Regions from separate parts of the Microbispora bryophytorum genome, predicted to be linked through region 1. Evidence: riboswitches for the same ligand, from Rfam matches in the RefSeq annotation. Region 1 holds a riboswitch; the other holds the start of a gene.

What was found. Region 1 has a riboswitch for S-adenosylmethionine ahead of ACGFIB_RS30350 (aminotransferase class V-fold PLP-dependent enzyme). Riboswitches for the same ligand answer to the same signal wherever they lie in the genome.
Region 2: linked by a shared signal. The riboswitch ahead of thrC (threonine synthase) and the one ahead of ACGFIB_RS30350 (aminotransferase class V-fold PLP-dependent enzyme) in region 1 are both predicted to bind S-adenosylmethionine.

What each region holds. Positions count from the first base shown of each region.
Region 1 covers NZ_JBICTF010000011.1:14,311-19,928, forward strand. Annotated here, with positions in the region: gene ACGFIB_RS30330 (Rossmann-like and DUF2520 domain-containing protein) at 1-688, opposite strand, end outside; gene ACGFIB_RS30335 (SAM-dependent methyltransferase) at 849-1,817, shown strand; gene ACGFIB_RS30340 (cytochrome P450) at 1,807-3,006, opposite strand; gene ACGFIB_RS30345 (pentapeptide repeat-containing protein) at 3,083-3,760, shown strand; SAM riboswitch class IV at 3,821-3,936, shown strand; gene ACGFIB_RS30350 (aminotransferase class V-fold PLP-dependent enzyme) at 4,025-5,284, shown strand; gene ACGFIB_RS30355 (helix-turn-helix domain-containing protein) at 5,328-5,618, opposite strand, start outside.
Region 2 covers NZ_JBICTF010000012.1:19,732-25,349, reverse strand. Annotated here, with positions in the region: gene ACGFIB_RS31865 (MoaD/ThiS family protein) at 191-466, opposite strand; gene thrC (threonine synthase) at 512-1,798, opposite strand; SAM riboswitch class I at 1,813-1,952, opposite strand; gene ACGFIB_RS31855 (RNA polymerase sigma factor) at 2,207-2,758, opposite strand; gene ACGFIB_RS31850 (alpha,alpha-trehalose-phosphate synthase (UDP-forming)) at 2,862-4,286, shown strand; gene ACGFIB_RS31845 (hypothetical protein) at 4,306-4,905, opposite strand; gene ACGFIB_RS31840 (hypothetical protein) at 4,978-5,577, opposite strand; gene otsB (trehalose-phosphatase) at 5,588-5,618, opposite strand, start outside.

The DNA.
Region 1 (5,618 bases):
CGCTGATGCCGAGACGCAGCACGTTGTCGAGTGCCGCGCTCAGCAGGGGGCCGAGCATCCGGCCCGGATGCTCCACGCCGATCTTCGCGAGCAGTTCCTGCGACTCGGCGACGAGCGTCACCATGTGGTTCGCGGCGCCGGCCAGGGCGGCGTGGTAGAGCGGCCGGTCACGGTCGGCGATCCATACCGGCTCGCCGCCCATCTCGATCACCAGCGCCTCGGCCACGGGCCGCAGCAGGTCGGGCGCCGTGACGCCGAACGAGCAGCCGTTGAGCCGGGTCAGGTCGTCGCTCCTGCCGGTGAACGTCATCACGGGGTGCAGCGCGAGCGGCAGCGCCCCCGCCTCGGCCGCAGGGTCGAGCACGCCCAGGCCGTACGCGCCGCTGGCGTGCACGAGCAGCTTGCCGCGCAGGTCGGCGCCGGTGGCGGCGAGACCGGAGACGAGACCGGGGAGCACGTCGTCCGGCACGGTCAGCAGCACGAGATCGGACCGGGCGATCACCTCGTCCGGCCTGCTGAGCGCCAGGCCGAGACGGTCGGCGGCCCGCCGCGCCGACGCGTCGGACACGCCGCTTGCCGCCACCACCCGATGACCCGCGAGCATGAGCGCGGCTCCGAGCACGGAACCGACGCGTCCCGCGCCCAGCACTCCTACGGCGAGCCGCGCCGGGCGGTCACTTGTCTCCATGACGCCTCCCTCGGTTCAGCGTAGCGGCGGCGCTCCCGCCCGCCCGGGCGTGGCCCAACGGTCGGATTTTGTCCCATTTCTCCCGGGCCTATGTTGAGCCACAAGTACGAAAGTGACTACTTTTCGTTACGGCCTCGGCGTGTCGGTAACCTTGGGCCCCGTGGAGGTCACCTGGCGGGAGGCCATGCGGCGGGCGCTCTACGGCGCGGAGGGCTTCTACCTGCGGGAGCGCCCCGACCGGCATTTCCGCACGTCGGTGCAGGCCTCGCCGGTCTTCGCCGAGGCCGTGCTGCGCCTGCTCCTGCGGGTCGACGCCGCGCTCGGGCGGCCCGACCCGGTCGATCTCGTGGACATGGGCAGCGGTAACGGCCTCCTGGCCGCCCGGGTGCGGGCCGCCGCGCCGCCGGACCTCTCGAAGCGGCTGCGGGTCACCGCCGTCGACCTGTCCCCCCGGCCCGGCGATCTCGATCCGCGCGTCGCCTGGGAGCCGGAGGCGCCGTACGGCGCGGGCGGCCTGGTGATCGCCAACGAGTGGCTGGACAACGTGCCGCTCGACATCGCCGAGATGACGCCGGACGGCCCTCGCCTGGTGCTCGTGGACACCTCGACCGGCGAACAGCGGCCCGGGCCCGCTCCCGGCCCGGATGACCTGGCCTGGCTGGAGCGCTGGTGGCCGCTGCGCTCACCGGGAGAACGCGCCGAGATCGGCCGTCCCCGCGACGAGGCCTGGGCCTCGTTGATCACGCGGCTGGCGTGCGGCACGGCGGTCGCCGTGGACTACGCCCATCCGGCCAGACGACGGCCACCGCTCGGCACGGTCGCCGGATATCGCGACGGCTCGGTGGTGCCGCCGACACCGGACGGGTCGTGCGACATCACCGCCCACGTCGCGCTGGACGCCTGCGCGGCGGCCGGCGAGCGGGCGGGGGCGCAGGCGTCCACGCTCACCACGCAGCGGGAGGCGCTGCGGGACCTGGGAGTCACCGGCGCCCGCCCGCCGCTCGCGCTGGCGTCCGCCGATCCGGCCGCATACGTACGCGCGCTGGGCCGGGCCTCCCAGGAGGCGGAGCTGATCGACCCGGCCGGTCTCGGCGGCTTCGGCTGGCTCAGCCAGGTCGTCAGACGGTGACCTTGAGGGACTCCAGGCCGCGCATGATGTAGCTGGGCTTCCAGGCAGGCTCCTCGGCGAGCTCCAGCCTGGGCGCCAGCCCCAGCAGGGCGCCGAACGACTCCGCCATCTCGACCCGCGCGAGCGGTGCGCCGAGGCAGAAGTGGATGCCGGCGCCGAACGAGATGTGCGGGTTGTCCGCCCGGCCGAGGTCGAGACGGTCGGGATCGGCGAAGACCTCGGGGTCGCGGTTGGCCGAGCCGAACAGCAGCGCGATCTCCGTGCCCCTGGGGATCGTCACCCCGCCGACCTCGACGTCCTCCAGCACCCACCGCTCGAACATCTGCGCCGGGGTGTCGTAGCGCAGCAACTCCTCAACCGCCGTCGGCATCAGGCCGGGGTCGGCGCGCAGCCGCTCCAGCTCACCCGGGTTGCGGAACAGCGCCCACCACCCGCTGCCGGTGGCGTTGACCGTGGCCTCGTGCCCGGCGTTGAGCAGCAGCACGCAGGTGCCGATCAGCTCGTCCTCGGTCAGCCGGTCGCCGTCGTCGACCACCTGGGCCAGCGCCGAGATCATGTCGTCGCCCGGCCGATCCCTGCGGGCCCTGGCCAGCTCGCGCAGGTAGCCGGCGAACTCCGCCGCCGCGCGCACGGCCGTGTGCTGGACCTCCGGCGAGGGGTTCAGCTCGTACATCCCGCAGATGTCGGCCGACCAGGGGCGCAGCAGGTGGCGGTCGGCCTCGGGCACACCGAGCATCTCGGCGATCACCGTGACCGGCAGCGGCTCGGCCACCTCGGCCAGCAGGTCCCCGCCGCCGCGCTCGACCAGTCCCGCGGTCAGCTCGGTCGCGATCTTCCGTACGCGGGGACGCAGCGACTCGACCATGCGGGGGGTGAACGCCTTGGACACCAGGCGGCGCAGCCGCGTGTGGACCGGCGGCTCGACGTCGAGCATCCCGGCTCGGATCACCCGCCAGAACGGTTCCTGGAACTCCGGCTCGGGCTCGCGGCCGAACGCCTCGTGCGTCGCCACGTGCAGGTAGGACCGGCCGAGACGCCGGTCGCGCAGCAGCGCGTTCACATCCGCGTGGCGGGCGATCAGCCACTGCCCCGTCGGCTCGAAGAAGCTGACCGGATCGTTGTCGCGCAGGTCGCGGTAGGCGTCGTAGGGGTACGCGATGAACTCGGCATTCCAGGGATCAAACTTCACAATGGACAACAATACGGATGAAAGACCTCGCCTGGGAGTACGGGCGTGCGGGTCCGTCATGGCGTAGGTTGGGCCGATGCCGAAGCGCCGCGAACAGCCTCGCAGGGAGCCCCGCGAACTCGGCGAACTGCCCTATGCCGATCACCTTGAGCCGTTCAAGGGGCGGCTCGCGCAGGGCGGCGACTACGACACGGTCCTGTTCGACGGGGGCGAGTTCGAGGACGCCGACGCGTCCGGCGCCCGGTTCATCGAGTCGGCGTTCGCCTCGGTGACGTTCGCCGGCGGCCGATACCGGCGCGCCCGGTTCTCGGACGTGTGGCTGAACGGCGTGCGCTGGGTGGGCGGCGACCTCACCGAGTCCGTCTGGGCGGACGCGGAGATCGTCATGAGCGCCCCGGCCGGCACGGCGCTGCCCGGCGCCGAGATGAACCACGTGCTCTTCCACCGGTGCAAGCTCGACTCGGTCAACTTCCGCGCCGCCGACCTGCGGGAGGTCTCGTTCGTCGAGTGCACGCTGCGCGACGTGGACTTCGCGGGCGCCGCGCTGACCGGCGTAACCTTCCCCGGCTCGACGCTGGAACGGGTGCGGTTCGACAAGGCGCGCATGTCCCGGGTGGACCTGCGCGGCGCCGTGTCCCTGGGCATCTCCGACGGCTACGACGCGCTGCGCGGCGCGACCATCAGCGGCGTCCAGCTGATGGAACTCGCGCCGATGTTCGCCCACATCCTGGGTGTCACGGTCGACGACGGCTGACTTCGGCTGGGCCACCCGGACTTGCGGCCGGAGGGCGGTGTCGGGTTATAGTGCCGTCCAGGTCATGAGTGCCAGCGTCAAGCCCCGGCTTGCTGGCCGGCAACCCTCGCGCTCGCGGCGGGGTGCCCCGGGTGAGGACCGGGTCCGGCACGAGGTGTGCCGGGCAAGCGCGGGCTCCGCCTCTCCGATGCCATGGCCGGGGTCCCCGACCCGAGGAGCATGGCGTTGTCCGCACTCACCTTCGTCCAGCAGGCCGTCACCCGCATCTCCGAGCACGATCTCGCCCCCGTGCGCCTACCGGCTGTCGTGGGCGCCGACCTGGAGGTGCCCATCAGGGGCGGCAGGCTGGTGCAGTACGCGAACCTCGACTACGCGGCGAGCGCGCCCTGTCTGGAGCCGGTGAACGCCGCCGTCGCGGCGGCGCTGCCGGCCTACTCCAGCGTCCACCGGGGTGCGGGCTACGCCTCGCAGCTCACGACGGCCAGGTATGAGCAGGCCAGGCACACCGTGCGGGCCTTCGTCGGCGCCCGCCCCGGCGACGCGCTCATCTTCGTGCGCAACACGACCGACGCCATGAACCTGCTGGCCCGCAGCCTCCCCGAGGGCACCACCGCCGTCGTGTTCGAGACCGAGCACCACGCCTCGCTGCTGCCCTGGCAGAAGGCCGTACGGCTCGCGCCGCCCGCCTTCCCCGGCGAGGCGATCCGGGCGGCCGACGAGGCGCTGGCCGCCATCGACGGCCCGGCCCTGCTCGTCGTGACCGCGGCCTCCAACGTCACCGGCGAGCTGTGGCCGATCGCCGGACTGGCCCACATCGCCCACCGGCACGGCGCGCGGATCGCCGTGGACGCCGCCCAGCTCGTGCCCCACCGCGAGCTGAACCTGGCCGCGCTCGACCTCGACTACGTGGCCTTCTCCGGGCACAAGCTCTACGCCCCGTTCGGCGCCGGTGTGCTCGTCGGCCGCCCCGACTGGCTCGCCTGCGCCGACCCGTACCTGCGCGGCGGCGGAGCCGTACGGTCCGTGGGCGAGACGGTGGACTGGAGCGACGACCCCGAGACGCGGCACGAGGCGGGCACCCCCAACGTGCTCGGCGCGATCGCGCTCGCCGCCGCCTGCGACGCGCTCACCGCGACGGGCTGGGCCGCGCTGGTGCGGGATGAGGAGCGGCTGCTCGCCCGCCTGCGCGCCGGGCTCGCCGCCATCCCCGGCGTACGCGAGCTGTCGCTGTGGGGCCAGGACCACCCGCGCGTCGGCATCGTGTCGTTCACCGTCGAGGGCCGTACGGCCCGCGAGGTCGCCGAGGCGCTGTCGGCCGATTGGGGCATCGGCGTCAGGGACGGCAAGTTCTGCGCCCACCCGTTCGTCCGCCACCTCCTCGGCGGCGGGGAGGACGGCGCTCAGGAGGACGGCGGCTGCGCGGACGGCACGTTCAGCGCCGTACGCGCCTCGGTCGGCATCGGCACGACCACCGAACACGTCGACCGCCTCGTCGAGGCCCTGCGCGAGATCGCCACCGCCTGACGACGGAAGGTGAGGCCGGGGGTCTCGCTCAAGAGGTCCCCGATCAAGCGGCGTCCGTCGACCTCTCGCTGACCGGCAGGCGCAGCGTCCGATCACCGAAGTCGACGACCAGGTCCAAGCGGGCCCCGAGCGCCTCTACATAGCGAGCGATAACGTCGAGAGAGGTGACCTCTCCATGCTCGATCTGTGAGACCCGGGCGACGCTCAGACCCATGACAGCCGCGACGTCCCTCTGACCGAACCCAAGTTGCTTTCGCGCCTCGGCGAGCTGATGACCGCGCGCCTCGGCGAGAAGCTTTCTGGCGCCCTGCTCGATCACGGAAGGGGAGACGCC
Region 2 (5,618 bases), on a different contig from region 1:
ACCATACCCGTGTCAAGGCGTAGGACAACAGAGTCAATCCGCAAACTACTACTTGGCGTTCGCTCAAAGCAGGATCGCAGAATATTCACTTTACTGTTGAATAGTTGAGAGCTGCACCTTTTGCCATGGCATCGCATGACTTCTTCATCGGCAGAAGCGCATGTCAGATGCTCGGCCGCGGTGCGGCGGCTCAGCCTCCGGCGACCGCGGGGATGACCGAAATCTGCACCCCGTCCGGCGTGGCGGTGTCCAGACCGTCGGCGAATCGGACGTCCTCTTCTCCGACGTAGACGTTGACAAAACGCCGGATCTTACCCGTTTCGTCCAGGATGCGGCCGCCGATGCCGGGGTAGTCCGCGTCCAGCTTCTGCAGGACCTCGCGGAGCGTTCCCCCCTCGCCGCTCACCTCCGCGGCGCCGTTGGTGTACGTCCGGAGAATCGTCGGAATCCGCACGGAAACGCTCATTGTTCGCTCGCTTTCGTTGCTGCCGATGGGCTTTTTGAAACGCTTTCAGTTGGCGAATGCCGCACGGAAGGCGTCGAGAGAGGGACGGATGACGGCGGCGGGACGGGCGTGCTCGGCCACCGCGTCGAGCGTCTTGAGTCCGTCACCGGTGTTCAGCACCACGGTCTCGGCGTCGGGGTCGAGGCGGCCCTCGCGCACCAGCTTGCGCAGCACGCCGACCGTGACGCCGCCCGCGGTCTCGGCGAAGACGCCCTCGGTCCTGGCGAGCAGGCGGATCGCCTCGACCACTTCCTGGTCGTTCACGTCCTCCACCGCGCCGCCCGTCCGCCGCGCAATGTCGAGCACGTACGGCCCGTCCGCCGGGTTGCCGATGGCGAGGGACTTGGCGATGGTGTCGGGCCGCACCGGCTGCACGACGTCCTGCCCGGCCTTGAACGCCTGGGAGACCGGCGAGCAGCCCTCGGCCTGCGCTCCGAAGATCCGGTAGGGCCGCTCCTCGACCAGCCCCAGCTTGATCAGCTCACGGAAGCCCTTGTCGATCTTGGTGAGCTGCGAGCCGGAGGCCACCGGGATGACGATCTGGTCGGGCAGTCGCCAGCCGAGCTGCTCGGCGATCTCGTACGCCAGCGTCTTGGAGCCCTCGGCGTAGAAGGGCCGGAGGTTGACGTTGACGAAGCCCCACTTCTCGCCCAGCTCGTCACCGATGAGCTCGGAGCAGAAGCGGTTGACCTCGTCGTAGTTGCCGTCGATGGCGACCAGGCGTCCGCCGTACACGGCGGCCATGGTGACCTTGGCCGGCTCCAGGTCGGCGGGGATGAACACGCAGGAGTCCAGCCCGGCCCGGGCGGCGGCCGCGCCCACCGCGCCGGCGAGGTTGCCGGTGGAGGAGCACGACAGGGTGTGGAAGCCGAAGTTGCGCGCGGCCTCCAGCGCGATCGCGACGACCCGGTCCTTGAAGGAGTGGGTCGGGTTGCCGGAGTCGTCCTTGACGTGCAGCGACCGCAGGCCCAGCTCGGCCGCCAGCCTGTCGGCCTTCACGAGCTTGGTCCAGCCGGGCTGCAGGTTGGGCTTGGCCGCCACACCTGCGGGGACGGGGAGCAGGGAGCTGTACCGCCAGATGTTCGCCGGGCCGGACGCGATGTCCTCCCGACGAACCTCGCCGAAGTCGTACGCCACCTCAAGAGGGCCGAAACACTCCGTACAGGCGAAGATCGGGCCGAGATCGTAGAGAGCGCCACATTCGCGACACGAAAGACCGGTGGCGGGGCCGAACTCGACGGTGTTCACAGAGGTGTCGGCGGCGGTGTTAGCGGCGGTGCTGGTATGCGCCATGAAGCGAGGCCTTTCCCTCATCTTCGCTCGCGACCACCCTGGCCGCGAGCCGGAATTGGCACCTGTCCCGGCCGGGCCTCGTGGGCACGAGTTCGACACCGGGGAGGTTGCCGGGGCTTCGCAGGGCCGGTCCCTCCACCCCTCTGGATGAGCATGTTCAGTTGTGGGATCTTCCGAGGAAGGTCCTTGTGCGCCCCTCCTGCCGATCTCTGCCCCGGAGCGTCGCCCAGAGCGGCACCTCGCGGCGGCGTCGTCGCCCGCAGCCTCCGGCTACGAGCTCCTCCGCCTTGCGACACACCACTGCGGCCACCGCTCCGTACGGGCGAATCTTGTCAGTCGCGGCACTAGCACTGTACCCCGGCGTCCTCGGTGTCCGTTCCCGCGTCTCACAACGCGAGACAATCTGTATCAGCCGTACGCCTCGCCGAGGGCGTTCTGCACGTACTTGCGCGCCTGGTGGATACGGGACTTGACCGTCCCGAGGGGGATCTTCAACTGGTCGGCGACCTCCGCGTAGTCGAGCTGGCAGATGTCGCGCAGCACGAGCGCCTGGGCGAGGTCGGGCCGCTCGGTCTCAAGCGCCTCCATCGCGTCGAGCAGATCGAGCCGCGACCCCGCGATGACGCTGACCCGCCGGGGATCGGGCCGCTGCTCGGGCAGCTCCTCCGCCTGCTCCGACGAGCGCCGCTTCAGCGAGCGGTAGGTGGTCCTGGCGCAGTTCACGGTCACGATGTGCAGCCAGGTGCTGAACCTGGCCCGCCCCTCGAACCTCGCGATGTTGCGCGCCACGGCGAGAAGCGTGTCCTGCGCGGCCTCCTCGGCGTCCTGCCGATACGGTAGAAGCCGCTCACAGTGCCGCAGCACGTCGGGCTCGATGCGCCGCAGCAGTTCGCCGAGCGCGCGATGGTCCCCCTGGGCAGCCGATCGGGCCAGGTCCTCGGTCGTGTCGTCCAGTGCCATGCCGTATTCAGCCCTCCCGCGATCGGTTGACATCCTATTGACGGAGGCCGGTTTTTATTAATCTTCCGGCATGCGCGCCCGCTCTGATCGAGGGAATCCCAGGATGAGCAGCACCGTTCTGATCGCGTCCAACCGGGGCCCGGTGTCCTTCACGCTGTCGGACGACGGCGGCCTGACCATGCGCAGGGGCGGGGGCGGGCTCGTCTCCGGCCTGTCCGAGGTGGTCAGGGAGGCCGACGTCCTGTGGGTCTGCGCGGCGCTGTCGGACGGCGACCGGGGCGCCGTGCGCCAGGCGGCCGGCGGGCGGCTCGACCGGGCCTTCGCGACGGGGCCGATCCGCATGCTGGACATCCCGCCCGCGGTATTCCACCGGGCCTACAACGCCGTGGCCAATTCGACCCTCTGGTTCGTCAACCACCTGCTTTACAACACGCCCTTCTCCCCCGAGTTCGGCACGCGGTTCCGCCGCGAGTGGGAGTCGTACCGCACGTACAACGGCGCCTTCGCGCTGGCCCTGGCCGAGGAGGCGGCCCACCGGGCGCGCGTCATGGTGCAGGACTATCACCTGACGCTGACCCCGGCGATGCTCCGGGCCGAACGGCCCGACCTGCGCATCGCCCACTTCTCGCACACGCCCTGGGCGCCGCCGGAATATTTCGCGCTGCTGCCCGAGGACGTCGTGGCGGAGGTGCTGAGCGGCATCCTCGGGGCCGACCACGCCGGATTCCTCACCGCGCGCTGGGCCCGCGCCTTCATGGACTGCTGCGAGACGCTGCTCGGAGCCCGGGTGGACCACGCCGCCCGGACGGTGACGCACGACGGGCGGACCACCAGGATCGGCGTCCACCCGCTCGGCGTGAACGGCGAGGCGCTGCTGGCCCGGGCGGCCGAGCAGGACGTCGAGTCGCACATGAGCGTGATCAAGGACCTCGTGGGCGACCGCCGGCTGATCGTGCGCATCGACCGCACCGAGCTGTCCAAGAACATCGTGCGCGGCCTGCGGGCCTACCAGGAGTTCCTGGCCACCCATCCCGAATGGCACGGCCGGGTCGTCCACCTCGCGTTCGCCTATCCCTCCCGCCACGACCTGCCGGAGTACCGCGAGTACACGGCGGCCGTGCAGCGCTGCGCCAAGGAGATCGAGGACGAGTACGCGACCGAGGACTGGGACCCGCTGATCCTCAACGTGAACGACGACTACCCGCGCTCGCTCGCCGCCTACCGGCTGGCCGACGTCCTGCTCGTCAATCCGATCAGGGACGGCATGAACCTGGTGGCCAAGGAGGGCCCGATCCTGTCGCCCCGGTGTGCGCTGGTGCTGTCGCGCGAGGCCGGCGCGGCGGCCGAGCTGGGGGCCGACTCCCTGCTCGTCAACCCCTACGACGTGTCCGGCACGGCGGCGGCGCTGCACGAGGCGCTGACGCTGCCGGAGCAGGAGCGGCTCGCGCGCGGTCAGCGGCTGCGTGCGGCCGCCTGCGCCCTGCCGCCCCAGCGCTGGTTCGACGACCAGCTCGCCGCGCTGCGCTGACCCGGCGGGCGAAGGCCGGTCAGCTCCAGGTCGCGTTCTTGAGGATCGCGCTCAGCCGCGGGTTGTCCCACTGGTCGAGGACCAGGATCTTCGAGGTGGGCAGATACCACTCGCGCTGGTTGTAGTGCAGCTTCACCCGCCACTTCTTGTCCACGCAGGTCGCCGCCCACCTGTGGTAGTCCGCCTTGTGCCCGCGCCCGACCTGCCGCAGCCCCTTGTCCGCGAGCTTCCACTCGCCCTTGTACAGCTTGTAGCTCTTGGGGCAGATGCCGACGTCGGTCGCGGGGTCGTAGCCGTACTTCGACTTGTACGCCTGGAACGTGTGGAGCCCGATCGCGAGCGCCTTCGGGCCCAGGACCCAGAAGCTGTGGCACCCCCAGTCGCGGAAGCCGAAGTCCTCGGTGCCGAGGGTGGGGCACGAGCCGGTGATGACGCGCACCCAGTCCTTGCCGTTCTTGACCACCTTCCACGACGTGGGGATCGTGAGGGTCAGGCCGCTCCGCAGCCGGACCTTCTTGGTGCCGCCGCCTTCGCTCGCGTACGCCGCGGCCGGAGCCGTCAGGGTGGCCGCCAGCACGGCCAGGCCGGCCGCCGCGGCCGAGATCGTCTTGGTGAACATGTCCGGCACACTAGGCGCGGTCGCTTGCCGATGACTTGCGGCCCGATAGGCGACAGCTCACCGGACGCGTCGTCAGTGCCAGGTGGCGTTCTTGAGGATCGTGCTCAGGCCCGGCGTCTTCCACTGGTCGATCACCAGGATCCTGGACGTCGGCAGATACCACTCGCGCTGGTTGAAGCGGGCTCTCTGCCTGCCCGGGCCCAGGGGCGCGCAGGTGCCCGCCCAGTCGCGGTAGTACGCCTTGTGCCCCGCCCCGACCTGCCGTAGCCCCTTCCCGGCGAGCTTGGTCTGTCCGATGTAGAGGTTCTTCTTCACCGGGCAGGGCCCGACGTCGGTGGCCGGATAGAACGGGCCGTCCGGCGTGTACTTCTGGAACAGCTCGTGGCCCATGTTGATGGCCTTGGGTCCCAGAACCCAGAAGCCGTGGCATCCCGAGTCGCGGAAGCCGTACGTGTCCGTGCCCCTGGTCGGGCACGCGCCGGTGATGACCCGCAGCCAGTCCTTGCGGCTGTCGTCGACCTTCCAGGACGACGGGATCCTGAGGGTCAGCCCCTTGCGCAGGTGCAGCGACTTGGTGGCCGCGCCGTCGTTCGCGTACGCCGCCGCCGGAGCCGCCAGGGACGCCGCGAGCACGGCCAAGCCGGCCGCCGCGGCCGAGATCGTTGTCCTCATGTCCCGGAACCTACGCCGGGCCGATTGCAGACGGCTTGCCG